One region of the Bacillus sp. F9_6S_D1_P_5 genome, then DNA from elsewhere that is predicted to be linked to it. Evidence: predicted binding sites of a transcription regulator. Region 1 holds the regulator's gene; each other region holds the start of a gene.
What was found. Region 1 encodes Rex, which represses fermentation and respiration genes when NADH is low (regulators of the CRP and FNR family bind a similar motif). Its sites were predicted from a motif close to TTGTGAAATATTTCACAA; they were not measured.

Region 2: a site for Rex is predicted at 2,117-2,134, ahead of ACUXEY_RS08060 (DUF1641 domain-containing protein). Genes of this name have one in related genera too.
Region 3: a site for Rex is predicted at 1,368-1,385, ahead of hcp (hydroxylamine reductase). Genes of this name have one in related genera too.
Region 4: a site for Rex is predicted at 1,922-1,939, ahead of ACUXEY_RS20825 (L-lactate dehydrogenase). Genes of this name have one in related genera too.

What each region holds. Positions count from the first base shown of each region.
Region 1 is NZ_JBTREW010000041.1:3,453-7,586, forward strand. Features, by position in the region: gene ACUXEY_RS27505 (ABC-F family ATP-binding cassette domain-containing protein) at 1-1,791, opposite strand, end outside; gene ACUXEY_RS27510 (redox-sensing transcriptional repressor Rex) at 1,979-2,608, shown strand; gene ACUXEY_RS27515 (YdiK family protein) at 2,638-2,829, opposite strand; gene ACUXEY_RS27520 (CPBP family intramembrane glutamic endopeptidase) at 2,826-3,572, opposite strand; gene groES (co-chaperone GroES) at 3,974-4,134, shown strand, end outside.
Region 2 is NZ_JBTREW010000005.1:48,287-52,420, forward strand. Features, by position in the region: gene ACUXEY_RS08050 (MFS transporter) at 1-1,023, opposite strand, end outside; gene ACUXEY_RS08055 (winged helix-turn-helix transcriptional regulator) at 1,416-1,763, shown strand; gene ACUXEY_RS08060 (DUF1641 domain-containing protein) at 2,194-2,634, shown strand; gene ACUXEY_RS08065 (NAD(P)/FAD-dependent oxidoreductase) at 2,679-3,857, shown strand; gene tyrS (tyrosine--tRNA ligase) at 4,048-4,134, opposite strand, start outside.
Region 3 is NZ_JBTREW010000001.1:283,915-288,048, forward strand. Features, by position in the region: gene bla2 (BcII family subclass B1 metallo-beta-lactamase) at 67-840, shown strand; gene hcp (hydroxylamine reductase) at 1,450-2,736, shown strand; gene ACUXEY_RS01365 (PadR family transcriptional regulator) at 3,156-3,476, shown strand; gene ACUXEY_RS01370 (DUF1048 domain-containing protein) at 3,552-3,893, shown strand; gene ACUXEY_RS01375 (ABC transporter ATP-binding protein) at 4,050-4,134, shown strand, end outside.
Region 4 is NZ_JBTREW010000019.1:15,947-20,080, forward strand. Features, by position in the region: gene ACUXEY_RS20805 (TetR/AcrR family transcriptional regulator) at 1-17, shown strand, start outside; gene ACUXEY_RS20810 (CPBP family intramembrane glutamic endopeptidase) at 479-1,192, shown strand; gene ACUXEY_RS20815 (hypothetical protein) at 1,337-1,522, shown strand; gene ACUXEY_RS20820 (spore coat protein) at 1,536-1,784, shown strand; gene ACUXEY_RS20825 (L-lactate dehydrogenase) at 2,031-2,981, shown strand; gene ACUXEY_RS20830 (PTS transporter subunit IIC) at 3,004-4,017, shown strand; gene ACUXEY_RS20835 (phosphatase PAP2 family protein) at 4,073-4,134, opposite strand, start outside.

The DNA.
Region 1 (4,134 bases):
TTCTTCAAATTGTACAATATTTTGTTCTAGTTCCTCGATTTTTCGAGTACGTTGACGCTCCAACTTTTTGCGCTCTTTTTCTTCAAGATAATTTAATTTTTCTGGAGCTACAGTTTTTTGAACAGGTGCTTGATTCTCTTGCTGTTCTTGTTGTTCAAATTCAGCACGTTCAATCATCTCATTTTTCTTTTCAACGTAGTAATCGTAGTCACCTAAATATTCCTGCGCACCTTCTGTTGATAACTCAACAACAGTTGTCGTTACACGATTAATAAAGTAGCGGTCATGTGAGACGAATAGAAGGGTACCCGGATAATCAATTAAAGCATTCTCCAAGATTTCTTTACTATTTAAATCAAGATGGTTCGTAGGCTCATCGAGAATTAATAAATTCGATTTTTGCATCATAAGTTTTGCAAGAGCTAACCGAGCCTTTTGTCCACCACTAAGAGAAGATACTGGTTTTAGTACATCGTCTCCTGTGAATAAGAAGTTACCTAGTATTGTGCGAATTTCTTTTTCGGGCTGCAATGGATATTCATCCCATAATTCATTTAAAACTCGCTTAGAAGATGTTAAGTTAGCTTGTTCCTGATCATAATAACCAACAGATACATTGGATCCGAAAGAAACATCACCATGTAATAGTGGTAACTTATTCACAATGGATTTCAACAATGTGGATTTCCCAATTCCATTTGGACCAACTAAAGCAACACTATCCCCACGAGTTAAGCGCATTGTTACATGTTCAATAATTGGATCCTCATCATAGCCGATAGTTGCATCCTTTACTTGTAAAACATCATTTCCACTTTGTTTTTCAATATCGAAATGGAAGGAAGCCGACTTAGAGTCACCTAATGGTCTTGTTAATAGTTCCATACGGTCTAATTGTTTACGACGGCTTTGCGCACGTTTTGTTGTAGATGCACGAGCTATATTCTTTTGAACGAAGTCCTCAAGTTTAGCGATTTCATCTTGTTGTTTTTCATAACGTTTCATTTCTTGCTCGTATAGTGCTGATTTTAAATCTAAATATTTACTGTAGTTACCAACAAATCGTCTACTTTCTTTATTCGAAATTTCATATACTTGTGTAACGAGTTTATCTAAGAAATAACGGTCATGGGAAACAATAAGTATTGCGCCAGGATAGCCTTGTAAATATTGTTCAAGCCATGTTAATGTTTCGATATCTAAATGGTTTGTAGGCTCGTCCAAAATAAGTAAGTCTGGTTTCGTTAATAATAATTTACCGAGAGCTAATCGTGTTTTTTGCCCACCGCTTAATGTAGAAATCGTCGTCTGGTGCGTTTCGACTGGGAAGCCAAGACCGCTTAAAATCGAACGGATATCTGCTTCGTACTGATAGCCACCTTGATCTTTATAATCTAATTGCAATTGGTCATAATCAGTTAATAACCTTTCATATATAGCCTCGTTTGAAAAGTTTTCTTCTTTTCCCATCTCTTGCTCTAGCCTTCGAAGTTTTGTCTCCATTTGCTGCAAGTGTGTAAAGACGGTTAACATTTCATCCCAAATTGTTAAAGACGTTTCTAAACCGGTATTTTGAGCTAAGTATCCGATTGAGACATCTTTCGGTTTTATAATTTCGCCACCATCATGAGATAGCTCACCAGCTATTATTTTTAATAACGTAGATTTTCCGGCTCCATTTCGTCCGACTAATGCGATGCGATCTTTCGTTTGAACTTCCAATTTTATGTTTGCAAGAATCGTTTCTGCACCGTATAATTTCGAAAGCGCGTTTACTTGTAATAAAATCAATGTTTTCACCTCAAATAATTTCTTAACTTTGCCATGTTTATATTTCTCAATCATACTAAAAATAGTGTATAGTTTAAAATACAGAGAGAATACTTCTTCTTTCTATTATACAAGGAATTTAATAAGTGCTAAACTTCTGTATTTGATTAAAGCATATGAATAAAGATAGGAAGAGAGGAGAGGTTATATGGAGCAGCAGAAAATTCCACAAGCCACTGCTAAGAGATTGCCTCTATACTATCGATTTATCCAAAACTTATCTCTGTCTGGTAAGCAACGTGTTTCATCAGCCGAATTAAGTGAAGCGGTAAAGGTTGATTCCGCAACTATTCGAAGAGATTTCTCATACTTTGGGGCGTTAGGGAAAAAAGGATATGGATATAACGTAAATTATTTATTATCATTTTTCCGTGAAACACTCGACCAAGATGATATAACACGTGTAGCGCTTATTGGAGTAGGTAATTTAGGGACCGCTTTCTTACATTATAATTTCACGAAAAACAATAATACAAAAATTGAAATGGCGTTTGACGTTAGTGAAGAGAAAGTTGGAACAGAAATCGGGGGCATTCCTGTATATCATTTAGATGAATTAGAAGAAAGATTATCAAATGATATACAAGTGGCAATATTAACAGTACCGGCTACAGTAGCACAATCTGTAGCAGATAGATTAGCTGAAACGAGTGTGCATGGTATTTTAAATTTCACACCAGCACGCTTAAATGTGTCAGACGATATAAGAATTCATCATATTGATTTAGCAGTAGAGTTACAAACACTTGTTTACTTTTTAAAGAATTATCCACAATAAAACGCAGAGGAAGCGACCTCTGCGTTTTATTATTGTTTTTTCTTTGTGAATTTAACTAATATAAGGCGAAGTGCCAAATTAAAATCAATTGTTGCCATAACTGCAAATAGTATTGTCCACATATTCCAGATTGTATCTGTTACGTTCGTAATGGCGAAGCGGGTAAAGATACATCCTAGTAGGAAGTACAATGCAGCCATGAACAATGGTGAGTTTCTCATAAAAATCCTCCGATAAAGCCTTGCATTTTTTCAGCTTCTTTAATCATTTCTTGAATTTGTTCATTGCTCATTAAAACTTGAGCAACTGCAACTAATGTATTCATTGCAACATGAGCTGCGATAGGGACGATAATACGCTTCGTTTTTACATATAAAAAGGCGAATACGAGTCCCATAGAAGTGTATACCAATAAGTGAGTGAAATCAAAATGAATTGCTGCGAATACGAGAGAACTAATAATAGCAGCAATAAAGAAGTTAAACTTCTTATAAAGTGTACCAAATAAAATTTTTCTAAATACGATTTCTTCCAAAATAGGTCCTATTATAGATATAACAATAAGGAACCAAGGTGTCGTTCTTGCGATATCCATAAGTCTTGCTGTATTTTCAGATCCAGGTTTAATTCCTAATAAACGCATTTCTATCATACCGGCAATACTTTGCGAGAAAAATGCTAAGAAGAACCCGATAAAAATCCAACCAATCGTAGCTGGAACAGTAGAACGCTTTGTATCTAAATGTCTGTCACGAATATCTGTTCTAAGTAACCAAAGTACGATACATAATGCAATAAAGAAGCTAATGATTGCCCAGTGACCAGTTATGAGTTGAAATTTCTCTTCCCTAGTAAATCCCCTGTTATCATAAAGTCCAGTTTTCAGGAGAAGTGGTAATCCAGCAATTGATGATAACTGCATTAAAATGTATGTAACGATAACCCACCAATATTGTTTTTTCAAATGGTTTAACCATCCTTTCTAACTCTAGTGTATGAGATAAGGTAGGATAACATGTAAATATGCTACCTACGATATAAACCTTACTTAAATTATGTTTTTTTTGTAAATCCTTATTTGAAATTATAATAGAAGACAGGAGAAAGTTGTGTGTGTAGCGAAAACAACTTAGGGTGTCCTTTCATATTGTAACATACGAGTAGTGGAAACAACGATTCATATGGTAAAGGTAGAAGAAGAGAGACTCTATATAGAAAAGTGTATAACTGAATTTGCGAAAAAATTATGATTTTTTTACTTGCAAAAGAAATTGAGATTATTTATTATTATAAGTGTGTTAGCACTCGGGTGACCTGAGTGCTAATAAATAAAATTTACATAACAAAATGAGGAGGTTATTGTTCATGCTAAAGCCATTAGGTGATCGCGTTGTAATTGAGCTTGTTCAAGCGGAAGAAAAAACAGCAAGTGGTATTGTATTACCAGACACAGCAAAAGAAAAACCACAAGAGGGTAAAGTTGTTGCAGTAGGTACTGGTCGAGTGCTTGAAAATGGTGAGCGTGT
Region 2 (4,134 bases), on a different contig from region 1:
AGCAATTCCTGCGTTAAATGCTGCAATGTTAATCGCAGATGCTACATCAACAGCGCTAGGTACAAATCTCTCAGCCAATATAACGACATACACTTGTAGTCCTGGAACATTCATAAACGCGAATAGTCCCATGAAAATAATTGTGATGAGTCCAGCGACTTTAAACGGTGCTGTAAATGTTAAAACAAATAATACAATTGCTTGAATAAAGAACATGTAAAATAGCGCTTGAATCGGATTATGATTTGATAATTTTCCGCCAATCATATTCCCTATTGCAATTGCGATTCCGTACACTAACAAAATAATTGTAACGGTACTTGCTTTAAATCCTGTTACTTCTTGTAATAACGGAGATAAGTACGTAAATGTTACGAATGTCCCCCCGTACCCTAATGCAGTAATGATAAATACAAGTAATAGTCTTCCATTCGTAATCAGCTTACATTGATCGCGAAATGATACAGACGTACCTTTTTTTAAGTTAGAAGGAATTAGCATACTGTTGGCGATTAAGGCAACGATTCCAATTGCCACAATGACCATAAACGATGCTCTCCAGCCAAATTGTTGCCCAATAAATGTTCCAATTGGTACACCTGTAATGGTCGCAACAGTTAAACCAGTAAACATAAATGCAATCGCACTCGCACGTTTATTCTCTGGTACAAGCGCAGCCGCAATTGTGGATCCTATCGACATAAAAACGCCGTGTGCAAACGCAGATACAACCCTTGCGATAAGCAACACAGTGAAACTTGTTGCCACTGCCGCAATTCCATTACCAATAATGAAAATAATCATAATCCACATTAATAACGTCTTTCGCGACATACTAGCTGTTAATGACGTTAATACTGGGGCACCAAATGCTACTCCTAATGCATATAAAGAAACGGTTAAACCCGCTGTTGTAACAGAAACATGTAAATCCTCTGAAATAGATGGTAATAAACCGACACTAATAAATTCGGTTGTACCAATTCCAAACGCACTAATGGCTAGTGCTAATAAAGCAAACATACTTCTCCGATTCGTCTGTACTGCCGAAGAAGATACTGTATATGAATTCAATTGAACTCCTCCTTAATGCGAGAAATCCAATCATAATAGTATGAAAAAAGGCCTTTTTTCTTCTACAAAAATAACTTTACTGCTCATATATGCTATTATGAATGGCTTCACTCTTTTTTTGAAGAACGCACTTAAAAGTACGATAGGTACCAAAAAGTAACATAGGTACTTTTTAGTACCGTACTACTCATTTCCCTCTTACGTATGCTATTATGGAACATATTCAACATGATAAAAAGTACGTACTTTAAAGTGCTATAGGCACTTTTTAGTAACATTTAAATGATTTAGCTTCTTTTGCTGGAGAACTGAAATCTACATTCATCAAAGGAGATTTTTATATGAAGAAATATAATATTCCCGTTGAAGCCACGTTAGAGGTTATCGGCGGAAAATGGAAAGTCGTTATTCTTTGCCACTTAACGAAAGGTACAAAGAGAACGAGTGAATTAAAACGTCTTATGCCTGGTATTACACAAAAGATGTTAACACAGCAATTACGCGAGTTAGAAGATGATGGAGTTATTCAAAGAAAGATATACAACCAAGTACCACCGAAAGTAGAATATTCCCTTACAGACTACGGTTGGTCTTTAGAATCCATTCTTGATTCTCTTTGCACTTGGGGCGAATGCCATCTTGAAAAAAGCGGTAATACATCGATGCTAATTACAGAAGGTGAACAATAAAAAAAGGAAAAAATGAACATAAATTTGTCCATTTTTTCCTTTTTTTATTTATATATACGTACATTTCTAGCTTTAACAAAATAATTTATGCGCTTTCATGCCTTGTCAGTACTACGTTATACGCTTAATATCAAATAATTAGGAATCATTTTTATGTTAACATAGGTGCATATAGTATATAATATAGGATATATATTATATACACTTTCCGATAAAGGAACTTTCCATTATGCGGACAAGCCATGTATCGGACAGTTCATAAATAATAGGTAGGACATTATGGTTTTGGATTTATGATTTCAGCTTACTTGCTGGCATAAATTTAAAGGCATTTTATTGTGCTTTGTGAAACTTTGTATAAAGTTTCGCAAACGTTTACTATCTTACCTATCAAAAATAAGAGTATTGCTATCGTAAAGGAGAATTGGAGATGCCAGAAACTATGACTCAAACAAAGCCAGAACAAGAAACTGTACAAATTTCTGCTAGCCAAGGACAACTTGATGTACTTGATCAGTTGTTAAAACCTGAGGTACAAGAATCATTAACAACACTAGTAGAACAGCTTCCAAAATTAACTGAGCTTGTTAACATTTTAACTAAGTCTTATGACTTCGCTCAAACTGTTGCTACTGATGAAGTATTAAAAAGCGACACTGTTGGTGCAATCACAGAGCTTGTAGAACCTGTAAAAGATACAGTGAAAAGCATGGCTGCAACTGCTATCGAAGCGAAAGATCGTGCTGACGAAAGCAACGAAGTTATCGGCCTGTTCGGTCTATTAAAGTTACTAAAAGACCCACAAGCACAAAAAATGTTCCGCTTTGTGAACGCATACCTTCAAATTAGTGCAGAACGTAACAATAAATAATTTAACTTATAACAACAATTAGTAAAGACGGGGGATATCATACTATGTCAAAACAAATTGTCATCTTAGGCGCTGGTTATGGCGGTCTTCTTGCCGCTTTAAACGTACGTAAATATTACAGCAAATCAGAAGCACAAGTTACAGTGATTAACCAATACCCAACACACCAAATCATCACTGAATTACACCGCCTTGCAGCTGGTAACGTGTCTGAGCAAGCAATTGCAATGCCACTTACAAAGCTTTTCAAAGGTAAAGATATCGATCTTAAAATTGCAACAGTTGAGTCATTCTCAGTTGATAGCAAAGAAATCAAACTAGCTGGCGGCACTACTTTATCTTACGATGCACTTGTAGTTGCTTTAGGAAGTAAAACTGCTTACTTCGGTATTCCAGGACTAGAAGAAAACAGCATGGTATTAAAATCTGCTGCTGATGCGAACAAAATCTACAAACACGTTGAAGACCGTATTCGTGAATATGCGAAAACGAAAAACGAAGCTGATGCTACAATCGTAATCGGTGGTGGCGGATTAACTGGCGTAGAGCTAGTTGGTGAGCTTGCTGACATTATGCCTAAACTTGCAAAAAGCCACGGCGTAAATCCAAAAGAAGTTAAACTTCTTCTTGTTGAAGCAGGTCCAAAAATCCTTCCTGTATTACCAGACCACTTAATCGAACGTGCAACTACTAGCCTAGAAGCACGCGGCGTTACATTCTTAACAGGTCTTCCTGTAACAAACGTTGCTGGCAATGAAATTGACTTAAAAGACGGTCAAAAACTTGTTGCTAACACATTCGTGTGGACAGGCGGCGTACAAGGTAACCCATTAATCGGTGAATCAGGTCTTGAAGTAAACCGTGGTCGTGCAACAGTTGATGCATACCTACAATCTACTTCTCACAAAGACGTATTCGTTGCTGGAGACAGCGCTGTTGTCTTCGCTCCAGACGGACGTCCATACCCACCAACTGCACAAATCGCTTGGCAAATGGGTGAGTTAATTGGATACAACTTATACGCAGCACTAGAAGGCAAAGCATTCGAAGAGTTCGCACCTGTAAACTCTGGAACACTTGCTAGTCTAGGACGTAAAGATGCTGTTGCTACAATCGGAGCAAGCAATACTCCACTTAAAGGCTTACCAGCATCATTAATGAAAGAAGCAAGTAACGTTCGTTACTTATCACACATTAAAGGTCTATTCAGCTTAGCTTACTAATCTGAATATAAGCCCGAATCATGCCCTGCATGGTTCGGGCTATTTTTGTCCGTAATTTCCTCTAACTTATTTATTCGGCGGATGAAGAATATAACCCTTTTAATTATCTAAATTTACTGATTATTTTATGTCTAAATTGTGTATATGAAAGGATGGAAGTATTCTTTCTACCCCCATCCTTTCACACAAACTATTCTCCTAACTTCACTAAGCTGTAATTCTTCTTCCCTTTACGAATAATAATAAATCGTCCATCAAATGAATTCTCTACAGTAAC
Region 3 (4,134 bases), on a different contig from region 1:
AAACTGTTAAGGTGAATTGTCTATTATAGGTAATAACTATTTCGTTTGAAAGAAAGGGTGGAGAAAATGAAAAAGAATACATTATTAAAATTAGGGGTATGTGTTAGTTTGCTAGGAACAACTCAATTTGTTAGTGCTGTTTCTTCTGTGAAAGCGGAACAAAAGCTAGAGCAAAAAATAATAAAAAATGAGACAGGAACTATTTCAATTTCTCAGTTAAACAAGCATGTATGGGTTCATACGGAGTTAGGTTATTTTAACGGAGAAGCAGTTCCTTCGAACGGGCTAGTTCTTATTACTTCTAAAGGGTTAGTGCTTGTTGATTCTTCTTGGGATGATAAGTTAACGAAGGAATTAATAGAGATGGTAGAAAAGAAATTTAAGAAACGGGTAACGGATGTCATTATTACACATGCGCACGCTGATCGAATTGGCGGAATAAAAACATTGAAAGAAAGAGGCATTAAAGCGCATAGTACAGTGTTGACTGCAGAACTAGCAAAGAAAAATGGATATGAGGAACCGCTTGGAGATTTACAAACCGTTACAAATTTGAAGTTTGGAAATATGAAAGTAGAAACGTTTTATCCAGGGAAAGGACATACAGAAGATAATATTGTCGTATGGTTACCGCAATACAACATTTTAGCTGGAGGCTGTTTAGTGAAATCTGCGTCCGCGAAAGATTTAGGAAACGTTGCTGATGCTTACGTAAATGAATGGTCTACATCGATTGAGAATGTGCTGAAGCGATATGGAACTATCAATTCAGTAGTTCCTGGTCATGGAGAAGTTGGGGATAGAGGTTTACTTTTACATACATTGGATTTGTTGAAATAAGAAACAGTGGGAATAAAAAAGCGAGGAGAAACAATTTTCTCCTCGCTTTCTTCTAACTATATTTAAATGCGAAGCCTGCATACGTTATTGAGATTTTAATTCCAAGTATACAAATACCAGTACCGTCATAATCGCTATAACAACGTAAGTAGCATCAAGCATTATAAGTGTTTTTAAAGTTTCAGTCATCCTCATTCACCCCTGATATGAAAATATAACATAATCTCTTGTTAATTAAATCAGAGATTATAAAGATAACAATGTACATGAAATTTATTAAGTAGTTTCTATATAAATATATCATATAAATAATGTAAACAATGTTAAGATAATGTAAATGTATTGTAAATGAAGGACTTTCCCATAGAATTTTTAATCAAAAAAATTGCTAGTTGCTAATAGTTCTTTAAATCTATTAACTAGCTATTTGAAAGTACCAACAAAGATGTACATTTTTCAGTAATGTTTTTAGAGTCAATAAAAATATTATGTCAACAATATGAACTGTCACAAATTTATCTATATTATTGTGATTGATATCACATCCTTTCATCTCACCAGATATTATGCTTAGTTTGTAAGGAATGATTGGGAGAGGGTGGGATGATAATGTTTTGTTATCAATGTGAACAAACGCCAACAGGCGGATGTAAAGTAATCGGTGTTTGCGGTAAAAATGAAACAATTGCAAGTTTACAAGATACGATTGTGTTTGGATTAAAAGGAATTGCGGCTTATCGTACGCATGCTGCTCAGCTAGGGTATACTGATGATTTTGTAGATGCTACAACGCAAGAAGCACTGTATATGACATTAACCAATTCTAACTTTAATGAACAAGAACATATTGATATGGCTATGAAAGTAGGGAAATCGGCTTTACGAGTAATGGAGTTATTAGATGAGGCGCATACGAATCACTTTGGTGTTCCAGAGCCTGTTCAAATTACACAAAACCATGTAGAAGGTAAAGCAATTGTAGTTACTGGTCATAATTTATTTGCGTTAGAAGAATTATTAAAACAAACAGAAGGAAAAGAAATTAATATTTATACGCACTCTGAAATGTTGCCAGCACACGGGTATCCGCAGCTGAAAAAATATAAACATTTAAAAGGAAACATCGGTAAGGCATGGTACGATCAACGACGTCTGTTCGAAAAATTTACAGGTGCCATATTAGCGACAACGAATTGTGTTATGCCAATTAAAGGATCATATTCTGATCGATTCTTTTCATATGATATTGCAGGTTTAGAAGGTGTACAAAAAATTGAAAATGATGATTTCACGCCGTTGATTCAAAAAGCGCTAGAACTTCCAGAAGTACATATGGAGTCGGATGAACAGTTAGTAACAGGGTTTCATCATAATACAGTATTATCATTGGCCCCAGAAATTATTGAGGCAGTAAAAGAAGGGAAGATTAAGCGTTTCTTTGTCATCGCAGGTTGTGATGCACCAGGAAAAGGCGGGGAATATTATCGTGAATTAGCAACGTCACTTCCGCCAGAAACGGTTATTTTAACGACTTCTTGCGGAAAATTCCGCTTTAATGATGTAGAGTACGGTGTTGTACCTGGTACAGAGATTCCGCGTTACATTGATTTAGGGCAATGTAATAATTCAATTTCTACAGTGAAAATAGCAGCCGCTTTAGCAGGTGCTTTTCAATGCGAAGTGAACGAACTGCCAGTTAGTATTGTCCTTTCATGGTTTGAACAAAAAGCGGTTGCGATTTTACTTGGACTATTTAGTCTCGGCATTCAAGATATTCGCATCGGTCCAAAGGCGCCTGAATTTATTTCACCTGGCGTGCTTGATGTATTACAAGAAACATTCGGTTTGAAACTGATTACAAATGCAGCGGAAGATATGGAAATGATGTTATCGTAACAAAAGGGTGATTTGTCTTATTAAGAAGAAGAACTGGCCTATAGCGCCTCGAAACAAAAATGTAGAATTTTTGTTTCGGGGCATTTTTTCTTAGTGGGATAGGTAATAGTTGATTTTAGAAAAATATAAAAATCGAGTTGACATTTACAACTACTCAGTCATACAATGTACTTGTAATAGGTAATACTGAGTAGTGCTGTTTCTCAAAATATTTTCAGCAAACGATAGGTAATAGCGGTTTTTAGAAAAATTTTGAAAATCAGTTGACATTCACAACTACTTAGTCATACAATGTAGTTGTAATAAGTAATACTGAATAGTGTAGTTTTACTCAAAAGCTATTCAGTAAAAATTCGCCTTAGTACTCTGTGATACTGAATATAAGTCAGACAGAATAGGGGGTAAAGGAGGATCAGGATATGGAAAATTTAACTGAAATGTTGAAAGGTTCACTGGAAGGGTGTGTACTGGAAATCATCAGCCGCCGTGAAACGTACGGCTATGAGATTACCCGCCACCTGAATGATCTTGGGTTTACCGAAGTCGTAGAAGGGACGGTTTATACTATCCTCGTACGATTAGAAAAGAAAAAGCTTGTGAATATTGAAAAGAAACCATCAGATATGGGGCCGCCTCGTAAGTTTTATTCATTAAATGAAGCAGGCCGTCAGGAACTTGAATTGTTTTGGAAAAAATGGGATTTTGTATCTTCAAAAATTAACGTCTTGAAGTCAAACTAGCCTCATAATATAAAATGTTCCGGCTCATATTTGGAGAGTTTCTTGTTCTGCTTTATAAAAAAGGAGGAAAATAATATGTTGGAAATATTCAAAAAATTAATTGGTGATAAAAAAGAGTACAGAATGATGATGGCACGTGTTGCAGCACTACCCGAGGACTATCAATTTGTGTTTAAGAAAATTCAAAACTACATGTGGAATTTTTCGACCGGAAACGGTATGGATATGCTGCACATACAGTATGAATTAATCGATTTGTTTGAAGCTGGTGCAGCAGAAGGCAGACAAGTGCTTGACATTACTGGGGAAGACGTAGCATCTTTTGCTGACGAACTAGTGGCAAACGCTAAAACGTATGTCTCCAAGTATCGTGAAGATTTGAATGAAAGTATTATGAAGAAGTTGAGAAAAAAATAAATACAATTAGGAATACCAACTGATTAGCTGGTTACAAATGTGAATTGCTACCATCGCTATTCAGTTATATTTTTAAATCACTACTAAGTATTACAGATTATCAGTGATACTAAATAGAGGGTATAGGTAATCTATTTTGATAAAGGGGGAAAAAGTATGAGTAATGCAGCGGTTTCTGTAAAAGGATTAAAAAAATCTTTTAAAGATAAAGAAGTCTTAAAGGGAGTGGATTTTGAAGTGC
Region 4 (4,134 bases), on a different contig from region 1:
ATGTGATGCGAAAGTGAATAGGAAGCGAGACAACCAAAAACCTTAGAAGCAATTCTAAGGTTTTTTTGTGCATATGATTCGAAAAGAATGGTAGGCTTTTTCTCATGAAATGATATCATTTTACAGGTTTGAAAAATGTATATATCGCTAAGAAAAAGCAAACGAAACTGAATACGATGGGATCTTGATAGGGACTAGGTTCAGAGCCCTTCTGGATTTCTGTAAGGAAGTCGTGGGTTTTCATGTTTATTGCTCCTTTAACTAATAATTTTTATAGGATGTGAGGGTTACGGTGGATAGGAATTGTTTTTTGAAATTTCATATAATAATTATTGCATAGCAATCCTATTCCTAAAACTATAAAATTTTCATAATATGTAAAATTGCATATTATTCTTTTTGAAATTTTTGTTATATTATCTTTATATTTAAATTAAAGGATTTTATTGAGATAAATGAGAATAACTGGAGGGATACTGTGAGTAAAACAGTGTTAGAAGCGTATAGTGCGGAAAGAAAAATAGAGAATATAACATATAAAAATCTATTTGTAATGATAGCAATGATTATAGGGATTTCACTCCTAGGAGGATTATTCCTTGGTTTAGCCTTTGAGATTTATGGAGAAGAAGCATTAAGTACTAAATTAGAAGGATATTATTTGCTCTTATTCGATGCATCTGTTGTTGCGATCGTTTTATTAGCTTATAAACCGGTTTTTCATTTTATTAAATCTATTTGGGATTTATCCGTTTTGAAGAGTGGGCAGACATATTTATATCTATTAATTGGTTTTATTGTCATTGCAGTATCACAATATTTAATGTTACATGTGTTTAGTTTTGAAAGTGCAGCAGAACAAAAGGAACAATTAGGGAGTTTAGGGCTTCAAAATAGCATACAAAGTATTATATATGTGTTAAGTGTTGCTATCATTACACCGGTTAAAGAAGAAATTTTATTTCGAGGTATTTTATATCGATTTTTAGAAAAGAGATATAATTTTTTAGTTAGTATCATTATTTCTTCCTTCATTTTTGGAATTCTTCATGAAGGTCTTCTAATTACGGCAACGATTATGGGAATGGTATTTGCAATGTTATACAAAAAGACGCAATCTATTATACCTAGTATTATGTTACACATTGTATGGAACTTACTTGTGAGTATAAGTATGATTGTATCTCTATAAAAATAAATACATACAAAATAAAAGATGAATGGCTCAGCTATTCATCTTTTATTTTGTATGCACGTGAAAAAATTAATTCATGTATACAATCAAAAAATAGCTAAATACTAACAGTGAACGAATAAAGAAAGGTAGGAGTATTCTATGCAAAATTTAACAGAGCTTGAAGTAGAAAATTTACGTCATTTAATTGGTGGACACGCAACAATTATTAACAAGTTGGAGCAGTATGCACAGACGTGTACGGATCCACAACTGAAACAAATGCTACAAAAAGATGCGCAAGATGCGCGAAATACGAAACAGCAATTAATGACTTTCCTAGGATAGGAGGAAGCGGAACATGAATGAAAAAGATATGGTAAATGATTATTTAGCAGGATTAAATGCAAGTTTAACAAGTTATGCAAATTATATTGCTCAGTCTGATAATGAACAGTTACATCAAACGTTAATTCAAATTCGTAATCAAGATGAGATGCGTCAACGTAATATGTATGAGTACGCAAAGCAAAAGAGTTATTACAAACCGGCAGCACCTGCTAACCCAATGATTGTACAGCAATTAAAAGGCCAATTAAGTGCAGAATAATGGGATGAAAAAACGGGCGAATGAAGTCGCTCGTTTTTTTCTTTTGTGTATGTCAATAAATATATAATAAATATTTTTCCAGTTGTAACAAATATGACGAAAATGGAATATAACAATTCACAAAAAGGACAAAAACTTTGTTCAATATTTCACAAAGTATCCATGGTTTCTATCGTGGGAACCTCTATAATTAGGAGTGTAAAGAACAAAAGAAATAGATTATATGATCAATTAGGAGAGATTGCCATGAAACGAAATACAAGAAAAATTGCAATTATCGGTACTGGATTAGTTGGATCAAGTTGTGCATATTCCATTGTAAATCAAGGCATTTGCGAAGAACTATTATTAATTGATATAAATCATGAACGTGCAGTTGGGGAAGCAATGGATTTATCACACTGCATTAACTTTACAAATACAAGAACAAAAGTATATGCAGGAAGCTATGAAGACTGTAAAGATATGGACATCGTTATTATTACAGCAGGACCAGCACCAAAGCCTGGGCAAAGTCGCTTAGATACTTTAGGAGCGAGTGCGAAAATTATGGAAAGTGTTGTTGGCGGTGTAATGGAAAGTGGATTTGACGGTATTTTCTTACTTGCATCGAACCCAGTTGATATTATTACATATGAAGTGTGGAAATTATCTGGATTACCTAGGAATCGTGTAATCGGTACTGGTACATCACTAGATTCTTCTCGCTTACGAACAATTTTATCTGAAATGTTACATGTAGATCCTCGTAGTATCCATGGGTATTCATTAGGAGAACATGGTGATTCTCAAATGGTTGCTTGGTCTCACGTAACTGTTGGTGGAAAGCCAATTCTACAAATTTTAGAAGAGAAAAAAGACAAATTTGGTGAAATAGATTTAGATGAAATTGTTGAGAAGACTGCAAAAGCTGGATGGGAAATTTATAAGCGTAAAGGAACTACTTATTACGGAATTGGAAACTCTCTAGCATATATTGCGAGTTCAATCTTTAACGATGATCACCGTGTCATTGCTGTATCAGCTATTTTAGATGGTGAGTACGGTGAATATGATATTTGCACAGGAGTACCAGCTATTATTACTAGAGATGGTATAAGAGAAATTGTAGAACTAAATTTAACAGAGGATGAAGAATCTCGATTCGCAAAATCAAACGATATTTTACGTGATTATATGAAAACAATTGGTTACTAACTTATAGGAGAAGGTGAAACAAATGAAGGAATATATAATGTCTCGTGTATTTAAAGCATCAGCTGGAATCGCACAAGGTATTTTCGTATCCCTTGGAATTGGTTTACTAATCGAAAATATAGGAAGAATTGTTGATATTCCGTTGCTTATTACAATCGGAGTTGTTGCAAAATCACTTATGGCACCAGCCATTGGTGCCGGAATTGCTTTTATGCTCGGTGCAAATGGACTTGTAATCTTCTCGGCTATGGTAGCTGGAGCGATTGGTGCCGGATCCATTTCAATTACTGAAGCAGGTCTAATTATTAAAACAGGTGAGCCAATCGGTGCATTATTAACAGCGACTTTAGCTGTATATATTGGTAAACGTTTAAGTGGAAAAACTGCGTTAGATATGATGCTCGTTCCATTTGCGGCAATATTAGGTTCTGGTTTAGTAGGTATTTGGTTATCTCATAATATTACTCCTGTTTTAAATACAGTTGGAGCGTTTATTAAAGATAGCTCAGCTGGTAGCCCGTTCATCGCATCTATCGTCATTGCAGTCGTTTGGGGACTATTACTTATCTCTCCAGCTTCATCAGCTGCGTTAGCGATCGCACTTAGCTTAGACGGTGTTGCAGGTGGTGCTGCTCTTGCCGGATGCGTCGCTCAGTTTATCGGATTCTCTGTTATCTCAGCGAAAGAAAACAATTTAGGTGGCATATTAGCTCAAGCACTTTGTACTCCGAAAGTACAGTTGCCAAATATCACTAAAAATCCAATGATTCTCGTTCCAACTGTCGTCGCCAGTGCTATAGTCGGTCCAGTATCCGCATTAATTTTCCAACTGGAAGCAGGAAAGGAAATTGCAGGTCTTGGATTAAGTTCTCTTATCGCACCAATTAATTTAATTTCCAGCCAAGGATGGGAAGTTCTCCCGGCGATGGTAATTACTTATATCGTCATTCCAGTAGCTGTTGCTTATATACTTTACATTGTTCTTAAAAAAGCAGGTCGTATTCATTCTGGTGATATGACTGTACCGCAATCTTAAATTGAAAATCTCCTTTTATATAGAGAAAAGCAGACTGGAAGCCACAGTCTGCTTTTTACATTTTGTGATTTTGTTTTACTGGAACACGTACTGTTTCTTTTGCTAGTAACAGCTGAA